One region of the Pantoea sp. XAF26B01_ASV70 genome, then DNA from elsewhere that is predicted to be linked to it. Evidence: predicted binding sites of a transcription regulator. Region 1 holds the regulator's gene; the other holds the start of a gene.
What was found. The regulator LexA, encoded in region 1, represses DNA repair genes until DNA is damaged. The targets are predictions, from matches to a motif close to TNCTGTATGTACATACAGNA.
Positions count from the first base shown of each region.

Region 2: a site for LexA is predicted at 2,098-2,117, ahead of ACX8ZY_RS11355 (metal-dependent hydrolase). Genes of this name have one in related genera too.

Region 1 is NZ_CM137251.1:3,896,150-3,901,710, reverse strand. It holds gene plsB (glycerol-3-phosphate 1-O-acyltransferase PlsB) at 1-1,583, opposite strand, end outside; gene ACX8ZY_RS18450 (diacylglycerol kinase) at 1,712-2,080, shown strand; gene lexA (transcriptional repressor LexA) at 2,186-2,800, shown strand; gene dinF (MATE family efflux transporter DinF) at 2,901-4,223, shown strand; gene ACX8ZY_RS18435 (CsbD family protein) at 4,391-4,603, shown strand; gene zur (zinc uptake transcriptional repressor Zur) at 4,677-5,198, opposite strand.
Region 2 is NZ_CM137251.1:2,418,135-2,423,695, reverse strand. It holds gene ACX8ZY_RS11360 (L-cystine transporter) at 1-1,333, opposite strand, end outside; gene ACX8ZY_RS11355 (metal-dependent hydrolase) at 1,485-2,075, opposite strand; gene kduD (2-dehydro-3-deoxy-D-gluconate 5-dehydrogenase KduD) at 2,216-2,977, opposite strand; gene kduI (5-dehydro-4-deoxy-D-glucuronate isomerase) at 2,994-3,830, opposite strand; gene hxpB (hexitol phosphatase HxpB) at 4,004-4,672, opposite strand; gene ACX8ZY_RS11335 (YniB family protein) at 4,819-5,355, shown strand; gene ACX8ZY_RS11330 (fructosamine kinase family protein) at 5,368-5,561, opposite strand, start outside.

The DNA of each region.
Region 1 (5,561 bases):
AGGTTCATGGCGTTAGCCGCGCCCGCTTCATTGATACGCACCATCAGGCTGGCAGCAATATCGTTGACGGTTGGGGTTAACCAGCTGGGACGCTGCGGCTCAATCGGATCGATGGCATCGCGCCATTCCGGCACCCGCTTATTGAGATAGTTGACCAGCGGCAGGGGTTCGCCAAAGTTCACGTAACCCTGACCGAGATTGCGCAGCTTGCGTAAGCCGCGCACCATCTGCATGAAGCCCTCTTTCTCTTTCGCCGCGCCGCGCAGTTCTTTAGCGTAAGTGCCCACTTCCATCACGTGCTCATAGCCGATGTAAATCGGCACCAGCGTGATGGGGCGATTTCCGCCGCGCAGCATCGCCTGCAGCGTCATGGCTAAGGTGCCGGTTTTAGGGTCCAGCAGGCGACCGGTTCGTGAACGGCCACCTTCGACAAAGTACTCAACCGAATAGCCGCGGGTGAATAGCTCGCCGAGATATTCGCGGAATACCGTGGCGTAGAGCTTGTTGCCTTTAAAGGTACGACGAATAAAGAAAGCGCCCAGGCGACGGAAAATCGGGCCGGCTGGCCAGAAGTTGAGATTGATCCCGGCTGCGATGTGCGGCGGCACCAGTCCCTGATGATAGAGCACATAGGAGAGCAGCAGATAATCCATGTGGCTGCGATGGCACGGCACATAGACAATCTCGTGGCCATCCTGCGCCAGCTGGCGGACTTTTTCGCCGCCATTGACGTTGATGCCCTGATAGAGCCGACTCCAGAGCCAGCCCATCACGCGGTCAGTTACGCGGATGGCTTCATAGGAGAAGTTTGCCGCAATCTCCTCCATCATTTCGACGGCGTTCTGCTGCGCTTTCTCATGGGAGATTTTTTTGCTGCGAGCTTCATCTTCTACTGCTTTTTCAATCGCTTTGGATTGCAGCAGACGAGTAAACAGATCCTGACGCGCCGGCAAGCGCGGGCCAATCGCCGCCAGCCGCTGGCGGGCAAAATGAATGCGCGCCACACGAGCCAGCTTCTGGGCGATCGACTGATCCGTACCGTGTTCAGTTGCCATGCGGCGCAGCGACACCGTCGGCGAGAAGCGGACAAAACTGTCGCGCCCGTGCCAGATCACCGCAAAAAACTTCTGCACCCCGTTCAGCACCCGCAGGTGTGGCGTTGCTTCGCCCTGGACTTCACGTCCTGGTGCGCGGCCAAACATCACCGTGACCGGCAGCATCTGAATATCCAGCTTAGGGTTATTGCGATGCAGGTCCAGGTAATCGTGAAAAATTTTCACGGATTCAACGCTGGGCACAAAATAGGGGAAGACGCGAGGGCCATTGTGGATAAAGACGTGGCGCGGCAGCAGAGAACCATCAATCTCCAGCGGAGTGAGCGGGTCGGGCAGATGATGCCGCAGACACTGTGCGCGTAAAGTCAGTAAGTCGGCCTTCGAATCGTAAGGCAAAACATACATAATAGGTCGGGTCGGATCCAGACCATGTTCAGACACGGGATCGGCCGGAATGGCCTTACTTTTTACCAAAAACGACAGTGGTAAATTAAGCAGTTTGTAATAGAGTTTACGCCAACCTGACATAGACAACATGAAGCCTCTTGTTAGCAAAGCGCCGCAAGCATACCAGAAAGCGCAGCGAAGATCTGTGGTGGTGCCAATTGCACGCAGCCCAGACATTGACGTCAATCCGATGAAAGGGTTCCCACATCATGGCAAATAATGCCACCGGACTTATCAGAATAGTAAAAGCTGCAGGTTACTCATGGCAGGGACTGCGTGCCGCCTGGCAACATGAAGCGGCGTTTCGGCAGGAAGCGCTGGCTGCGCTGGCCGCTATTGTTATTGCGTGCTGGCTGGATGTCGATGTGGTCTCCCGCATCCTCATGATTGGGGCGGTGGTGCTGGTGGTCATTGTTGAAATCCTCAATAGCGCCATTGAAGCAGTGGTCGACCGCATCGGTCAGGAGCATCATCCGCTGGCGGGCCGGGCAAAAGACATGGGCTCGGCGGCGGTGCTGATCAGCATCTTACTGGCACTCTTCGTCTGGATCGCGCTGCTCTGGACACATTTGCGATAAGCCTTCCATAACGCGTCTGAGGGCGCGTTTTCCCTGACAATCGGTTTCCATTTCACCAATACCTGTATATACTCACAGCGACTGTATAAACAACCAGGGGGCGGGATGAAAGCATTAACCAGCAGGCAGCAGCAGGTCTATGACCTGATTCGCGACCATATTTCTTCAACGGGCATGCCGCCTACGCGTGCCGAGATCGCCGCGCAGCTGGGCTTCCGTTCGCCGAACGCGGCAGAAGAGCATCTGAAAGCGCTGGCGCGCAAAGGCGTCATCGAGATCGTTTCCGGTGCATCGCGCGGCATTCGACTGTTAATGGAAGAAGAAGCCTCAGAAGGGCTACCGCTGATTGGCCGGGTTGCTGCCGGTGAGCCGATCATGGCGCAGGAACATATCGAAACCCACTACAAGGTCGATCCGGGCCTGTTTAAGCCGTCTGCTGACTTCCTGCTGCGCGTCAGCGGAATGTCGATGAAAGATATCGGGATTATGGATGGCGACCTGCTCGCGGTGCATAAAACCCAGGATGTGCGTAACGGCCAGGTTGTGGTTGCCCGCATTGATGATGAAGTCACCGTTAAGCGCTGGAAAAAGCAGGGTGCTATCGTGCATCTGCTGCCGGAAAACAGCGATTTTGACCCGATTGTTGTCGATACCCGTGCGCAGTCACTGACCATAGAAGGTCTGGCTGTTGGCGTGGTGCGCAACGGTGAGTGGCTCTGATTCTTCTGCCAGCGTGCATTCGCCTTCTCTGATGCTATTCTGTCTGCCCTAATTTTGTCGCTGCCTCTTTTGCGCAGCGACACTGAGCACGGAACGGCGAATGCGCTTTATTACGGCAACCGATAAAAATCTCTGGCGGCTTGCGCTGCCGATGATCCTTTCAAATATCACCGTTCCCTTACTTGGAGTGGTCGATACTGCAGTAATTGGTCATCTCGACAGCCCTGTCTATCTTGGCGGGGTTGCGGTCGGGACTACAGTGACCAGCTTCCTCTTTATGCTGCTGCTTTTCCTTCGAATGAGTACCACTGGCCTTACGGCGCAGGCATTTGGCGCGGGCGATAAAATGGCGCTGGCACGCGCGCTGACTCAGCCGCTGATCATTGCGCTGCTGGCGGGCGTACTGTTCATCGCTTTGCGTTATCCGATTATTCAGCTGTCGACCCATCTGGTTGGCGGCAATCCCGATGTACTCGAACAGGCGGCACTGTTTATTCAGATTCGCTGGCTCAGTGCGCCTGCCACGCTGGCAAACCTGGTCATTCTGGGCTGGCTGCTGGGCGTGCAGTATGCACGCGCGCCGGTGATCCTGCTGGTGGTGGGCAACCTGGTTAACATCGTGCTCGATCTCTGGCTGGTGATGGGGCTGCACTGGGGTGTCGCGGGGGCGGCAACCGCCACGGCGCTGGCGGAATACATTACGCTGGGTGTCGGCAGCATCATGGTCTGGCGGGTGTTAAAACTGCGCGGAATTACGCTTAGCCTGCTGAAGCAGAGCTGGCGCGGTGACAGCGGCCGGCTGCTGCGACTGAACCGGGATATCATGCTGCGCTCTCTGATGCTGCAGCTCTGTTTCGCCTCGCTGACCGTACTGGGTGCCCGGCTGGGTCCGGATGTGGTGGCGGTTAACGCAGTATTACTGATGTTCATCACTTTTACGGCTTACGCGCTGGATGGCTTTGCCTATGCGGTTGAAGCTTTTGCGGGTGAGGCGCATGGTGCAAAAGATGGCAGCAAACTCCTGCGCGTCTGGCACTCTGCCTGTCGGCAGGCGGTGGTGGTGGCGCTGTTCTTCTCGCTGATCTATGCCATTTTTGGCCCGCAAATCGTTACCCTGCTGACCTCTCTTCAGTCACTCCAGCAGACAGCGGACCGCTATCTGGTCTGGCAGATGATTATGCCGCTGATCGGTGTCTGGTGTTATCTGCTGGATGGCATGTTCATCGGGGCGACGCGCGGGCGCGAGATGCGTAACAGCATGGTAGTTGCCGCAGCCGGCTATTTTCTGACGCTGCTTAGCGTACCGGTGCTGGGTAACCATGGTCTTTGGCTGGCAGTCACGGTTTTCCTGGCGCTGCGAGGCCTGTCGCTGTGGCTCATCTGGCGTAAGCACTGGCGTCAGAACAGCTGGTTTGATGCCTGAGTCAGCCGTGGCTGCACGCAAGCCGATACGGATTATTCTGTATTATTCCACGGTTAAGAAATTGGCTACTACAATTAACTCTATGCAGCGCAGTTAACCAGCGCTTTGTATCGTTATTTTGTTAAGTAGCAAGATAATCATTAAAACCCGAGGATTGGAGGTCTGCCATGAATAAAGACGAAGCAAGCGGCAACTGGAAGCAGTTCAAAGGCAAAATGAAAGAGAAATGGGGCAAGCTGACCGACGATGATATGCAGGTTATCGAAGGTAAACGCGATCAGCTGGTCGGTAAAATCCAGGAGCGTTACGGCTCTACCAAAGATGAAGCCGAGCGCGAAGTAAGCGACTGGGAAGGTCAGAACAAAGATCACCGCTGGTAATCAGACAATAGCTTGATAATCAGCTGAATGTGTTCCGGTGGGCCCTCACCGGAACCGCACAAGGATGTGCCGATTACCCGCGTTTCCCCCGCTTTTTACCCTCATCCTGATGGTCATGCTCGCAGCTTTCATGGTGCGTACAGGCTTCAACCGCAGCACAATTTTCACATAAACCATGCGCTTCAATCACGCTATGGCGTAATGCAAACTGCGCTTCACCTGCCAGACCAGCAATAATCTTCTCTACGCCCTGCGCCTGCTTCTCTGTAACGGCGGCACAGCGGTCACAGACCAGCATCACCGATGTATGTGCTGGTGCCTCAAAATGGTGACACATGACGTAGCTGTTGTTGGATTCCACCCGATGAATGAAACCCTGCTCCAGCAGGAAATCGAGCGCCCGGTAAACCGTGGGTGGCTTGGCCTGTGGCTCGCTGACCCGGAGTTGATCCAGCAGATCGTAGGCGCTGATCGAGCCAGGCTGCTCGGCCATCAGGCGCAACACTTCAGCACGCTGCGAAGTCAGACGCACACCGCGCTGCAGGCACATCTTTTCGGCCTGAATCAAAATTTGCTGCGACGTCATGTTTGTCATGAAAATTCTCCGCTGGATAAGTGATGTTATTTTATCACACATAGTTTCGCGGCGCTGAGGTTGGTTTTCGTCTGAAAAAACAGCATCATTTGCCTGATAAAGCAGCATATTCAGAATTTAAGCCGTCTTCTATCTCAAATCTGACGACAAATCAGATCCATTCTGAATCCACCTGAAGCGGAATTTGTTGGCATTTTGCTTTGCATCTCACTGAGTTAAGAAGTAATGTTCAGAAAGACTTAAGAAAAGTCTGGCATTATTTGAAATATCCCAATGCAGTTTGAACAATTACAACGGTTTTTTGATTGGAAAACGTCCAATCCTTTGAATTAAGACACTGTTTCCTTTGAATTCACAGCAATA
Region 2 (5,561 bases), 1.5 Mb from region 1:
CTAACCAGCGACTGGTGAGAGAACCGGCGGTCATGGAACCGTTGACGTTCAGGGCTGTACGACCCATATCGATCAGCGGCTCAATGGAGATCAGCAGCGCCACCAGGGTGACCGGCAGGCCCATCGCAGGCAGGACAATCAGCGCCGCGAAGGTTGCACCACCGCCGACACCGGCAACGCCTGCTGAGCTCAGCGTCACGATCCCGACCAGCGTCGCAATCCACAGCGGGTCAAACGGGTTGATCCCGACGGTTGGCGCAACCATCACTGCCAGCATGGTTGGATAGAGACCGGCACAGCCGTTCTGGCCGATAGTGGCACCAAAAGAGGCCGCGAAGCTGGCAATCGACTCAGGCACGCCAAGACGACGGGTCTGGGTTTCCACGCTCAGCGGAATGCTGGCTGCGCTGGAGCGGCTGGTAAAGGCGAAGGTAATAACCGGCCACACTTTACGGAAGAAGCGCATCGGGTTGATACCATTTACCGACAGCAGCAGGGCGTGGACACCAAACATGATGGCCAGACCGAGGTAAGAGGCGACCACAAAGCTGCCCAGCTTGATGATGTCCTGCAGGTTAGAACCGGCAACCACTTTGGTCATCAGCGCCAGCACACCATAAGGTGTCAGCTTCATCACTAAACGCACCAGCTTCATGACCCAGGACTGCAGCGTATCGATCGCGACCAGCACGCGCTGACCTTTAACTTCATCATCTTTCAGCAACTGCAGTGCAGCTACACCCAGGAAGGCGGCGAAGATAACGACGCTGATAATCGAGGTCGGACTGGCTCCGGTCAGATCGGCAAACGGGTTTTTCGGGATAAAGGAGAGCACCAGTTGCGGCACGGTCAGGTCAGCCACTTTGCCGACATAGTTGCTCTGAATCGCACTGAGACGCGCAGTCTCCTGCACGCCCTGAACCAGACCTTCTGCGCTCAGGCCAAACAGGCCGGTCACAAAGACGCCGACCAGCGCCGAGATCGCGGTGGTAAACAGCAGTACGCCAATCGTCAGTACGCTGATTTTCCCCAGCGACGAGGCGTTATGCAGACGGGCGACCGCACTCAGAATGGAAACGAACACCAGCGGCATTACGACCATCTGCAGCAACTGGACATAGCCATTACCGACGATGTTAAACCAGCTGATAGACTCTTTGACCACTGCGCTGTTTTCGCCGTAGATCAACTGCAAAACCAGGCCGAACAGTACGCCGATTACCAGACCGGTCAGCACTTTCTTCGACAGGCTCCAGTTCTGACGGCTGAAGCGAGAGAGCAATACCAGCAGCACCACAAAGGCTACGATATTAAGCGTAAGAGGAAGGTCCATACTGAAACTCCAGAGTAATGCGGCCTTTCGCTCTGGAAAGGCCGCATAATGTTAATCACGAATTAAGACAGCAGGAATGGTAACAGCAGGCGAAGAGGGTGCCTTATATCCAAATGGCATGGTTTATAACTTAAAGGCGTTTTGTGCTGATTTATTGCGCAGTATGACTGGAAATCAACCGTCCGACGCCATTTTGTAGCGTATCGAACAGCTGTGACGGCCAGCCGTTTGCACCAAAAGATGGCATGCCCACCGGAAACCAGAGCGCATATCCCACCAGTCCCAGGCACAACGCCCGTTCAAGCTGGTTGCCTTTCTGACTGCGCAGAATCGGCAGCCGGAAGCGCCAGCGGCAGGGCCACAGCAGCGGAACCCCGGCAGGCGTCAGCATATCGGCCACAATATGGCTAAGGTAGCCCAGCGTCAGACCCTGCAGGACATCAGGCGGTATCGGCGACGACTGGGGCAGGTTTATCTGAAAAAGCCATAAACCGGCGGCTATCGCCAGCAAACTGTGGGTAAAGCCGCGATGGCCGAACGCGCGCGCAATAGGATGAGAGAGCCAGCGCAGTCGCTGTCCCAGCAGAGATTTAGGGTGATCGATATCGGGCAACAGACATGTCAGCAGCGCTGAGGGAACAAGATGCCACCAGTCGGCCTGCGCCAGCACTGGTGTCAGCTCAGCACGCTTCGCAAAGATAGCGCTGGCAATGGCAAAAATGATGTGGCCTTCGCCCGTCATGATAGAACCTGGTTGCAAAGAAAACTGTCGATGCATCCAGTATAGGGATTTATCCAGTAAATGAGAACATGTGACGCTGTAACGAAGCATGAATATTATTAACAAGGCGGACAGCGATGAAACCCTGTCCGCCAGTAAGATTAACGCGCCAGCCAGCCGCCATCCACCGCCAGGGTGTAGCCATTCACGTAGTCAGACGCGGAAGAGGCCAGGAAGACTACCGGGCCCATCATGTCATCCGGCACGCCCCAGCGGCCTGCCGGAATACGCCCCAGAATCTCTTCACTGCGCGACTCATCATTACGAAGCTGTTCCGTATTGTTGGTGGCCATGTAACCGGGAGCGATGGCATTGACGTTAATGCCATGTTTTGCCCACTCGTTCGCCATCAGACGGGTCAGTCCCATCACGGCACTTTTCGACGCCGTATAAGAGGGCACGCGGATACCGCCCTGGAAGGAGAGCATGGAGGCGATATTGATGATCTTGCCGCCATTACCCTGCGCGATAAACTGACGGGCAACCTGCTGCGACAGGAAAAACAGGCTCTTGCTGTTAAGATTCATCACGTCATCCCAGTCCTGCTCGCTGAAATTCAGTGCGTCCTCACGGCGGATAATGCCGGCATTGTTGACCAGAATGTCAATTTTACCGGCAGCGGCCAGCGCCTGTTCAACCACTGAGGCCACCACGCTGGTCTGCATCAGATCGGCCTGTACCGGCCAGAACCGGCGACCCAGCGCCTCCACTTTACTTTGGGTATCATCCGGGCCATCACGATTAACGCCGACGATATCACAACCCGCCTGGGCCAGACCCAGCGCCATACCTTGCCCTAAACCGGTATTACAGCCGGTCACCAGCGCGACTTTACCTTCCAGGTTAAACGTACTCAGTACCATGGTATTTCTCCTCTGCTCAGCGCAGTTCACTGATTTTGACGTGGTCCATGTCATCAAAGACCTGATTCTCACCCACCATGCCCCAGATAAAGGTGTAACGCTGGGTGCCGACACCGGCGTGAATTGACCAGCTGGGTGAGATCACCGCCTGCTCGTTGTGTACCAGCAGATGGCGGGTTTGCTGCGGTTGCCCCATCATGTGGAAGACGGCGCACTCTTCGCTCATATCGAAGTAGAAATAGACTTCCATGCGGCGTTCGTGGGTGTGGCAGGGCATGGTGTTCCACAGGCTGCCTTCATCCAGTTTGGTTAAGCCCATGGTGAGCTGGCAGGTGGGCAACACATCCGGCACGATAAATTTGTTAATGGTGCGGCGATTGGAGGTCGCGGCATCACCCAGCGTCGCGGTGGCCGCTTCCTGCAGCGTGATCTTCTTGTCCGGGAAGGTGCTGTGTGCTGGCGCACTGTTGTAATAGAATTTGGCCGGCTGTGCCGGGTTCAGGCTGCGGAACAGCAGGTTGCGCGCACCTTTGCCGATGTAAAGTGCCTCTTCGTGACCGATTTCCCACGCTTTACCGTCAACTTCTACCAGACCCGGGCCGCCAATATTGATCATACCCAGCTCGCGGCGTTCAAGAAAATAAGCGACGCCCAGCTGTTTTCCCATCTCATCACCGATAGTGACCGGATTATTCACCGGCATGACGCCGCCAATAATGATGCGGTCGATATGGCTGTAGGTCAGGGTGTAATCATCGGCAGTAAATATCTTCTCAATCAGGAACTCGCGGCGCAGTGCTTCAGTGTCGAGTTGCTTAGCGTGATCGCTGTGAATGCTTTGACGAACGTCCATCTCAGGCCTCTCTGCAGGTCAGGTTATTCATGCCCCAAACGGGGACGCTTTTGGCATCTTAGGCAGAGCGGGATGGGAATTCAATAAAAATGAAACGTTGTTTTATTTTTTGCGGGTCAGATCAAGTGACAGGTGCAACAGGCAATAAAAAGCCCGCCATAAGCGGGCTGTTATTATCCCTGCAGATGCTGCAGGCTAAGCTGGGTCAGATTGTCCAGCCGGACATCCGCCAGCGTCCAGCGGGGATCGTCACGGTGTTCAGCGGCGGGCACCACAATCGATCGCATACGCGCTGCTTTGGTGGCTATCATGCCGTTAAACGAATCTTCCAGCGTGACGCAGTTGAGCGGATCGATTGCCAGGCTGGCGGCGGCGTTGAGATAGACCTGCGGATGGGGCTTGCTGTAGGGCAGCGCTTCTGCTGAAGCCAGCACATCGAAATAAGGGCGCAGATTGAAGATCTCCAGCACTTGTTCCAGCATCTTTAGCGGTGATGCGGAGGCAAGGCCGATTTTCAGCCCCTGTTCCCGGCACAGTTGCAGCGCCGTTTCCACGCCCGGCAGCAGTGGCCGCGTCTGATCCACCAGCGTCATGGCGCGCGTAATAATCCGCTCAGTGACCTCCTGCTGAGAGGGGCCATGCCACGGCAGCGTTTCGTACCACATCCGTACAGTCTGATCGATGCGCAGACCCAGGGTATCGGGCATTTCACTGCGACGTGACAGGTCAACATCCAGCGTTGAAAAGATATCCAGCTCAGCCTGATCCCACAGAGGTTCAGAATCGATCAGTAAGCCATCCATATCAAACAGGGCAGCAAGGACAGGGCGGTGATAAGGCATCAGGGGGTCTCCTTTTAAAGTCAGCTTTACCTTAACATCATTCTTTGCTGGCGCACGCTCTGCCCGACAGGCCACGCTTTATTTGGGAAATTTCACCGTTGGCAGGTAAACTGACGGCAAATTGGATTCCGGGTTCAGGAGATATTATGACCTATCAACAGGCTGGCCGTATCGCCATCCTCAAGCGAGTGGCAGGCTGGGTGCTCTTTTTAGTGGCGCTGCTGTCGACCATTATTTCTGTATTGAGCTTTATGTTTAAGCATAGCGAAAAGCAGCCAGGCATTGATGCCGTCATGCTCGATTTCGTCCACGTCATCGTCGACATGCTGCGCTTTAACACGCCATTCCTGAATGTCTTCTGGCATAACTCGCCGGTACCGGAATTTAACGGTCAGATGAACCTGGGTTTCTGGCTAATCTACATTCTGATTTTTGTCGGGCTGGCGCTGGAGTCGTCAGGCGCGCGGATGGGACGTCAGGCGCGTCACGTCAAAGAAGGCATTGAGGATCAGATGATTCTGGAGCAGGCAAAAGGCAGTGAAGGGCGTAGCCGTCAGCAACTGGAAGAGAAGGTGCGCGTACCTCGCCACACCATCTTCCTGCAGATCTTCCCGCTCTATGTCCTGCCGGTGGTGATTGCGATAGCCGGTTATTTTGCGCTGTCGCTGCTGGGCTTTATCTGACCGCGAGCTTTGTCAGGCCGGTCTGGCCTGACTGGCGCCCAGCGCATCCTCATCCAGCAACTGGCCAATGGCGAACTGTGCATCGCCTGGCCAGTGCCCGCCAAAGACGTTAGCCCGGTTGAGCAGATAGTAGAGCTGGTAGACCGGCAGACGCTGCGAAAAACCATCCGGTAGCGGCCACACCGCCTGATAACCGTCGTAAATCT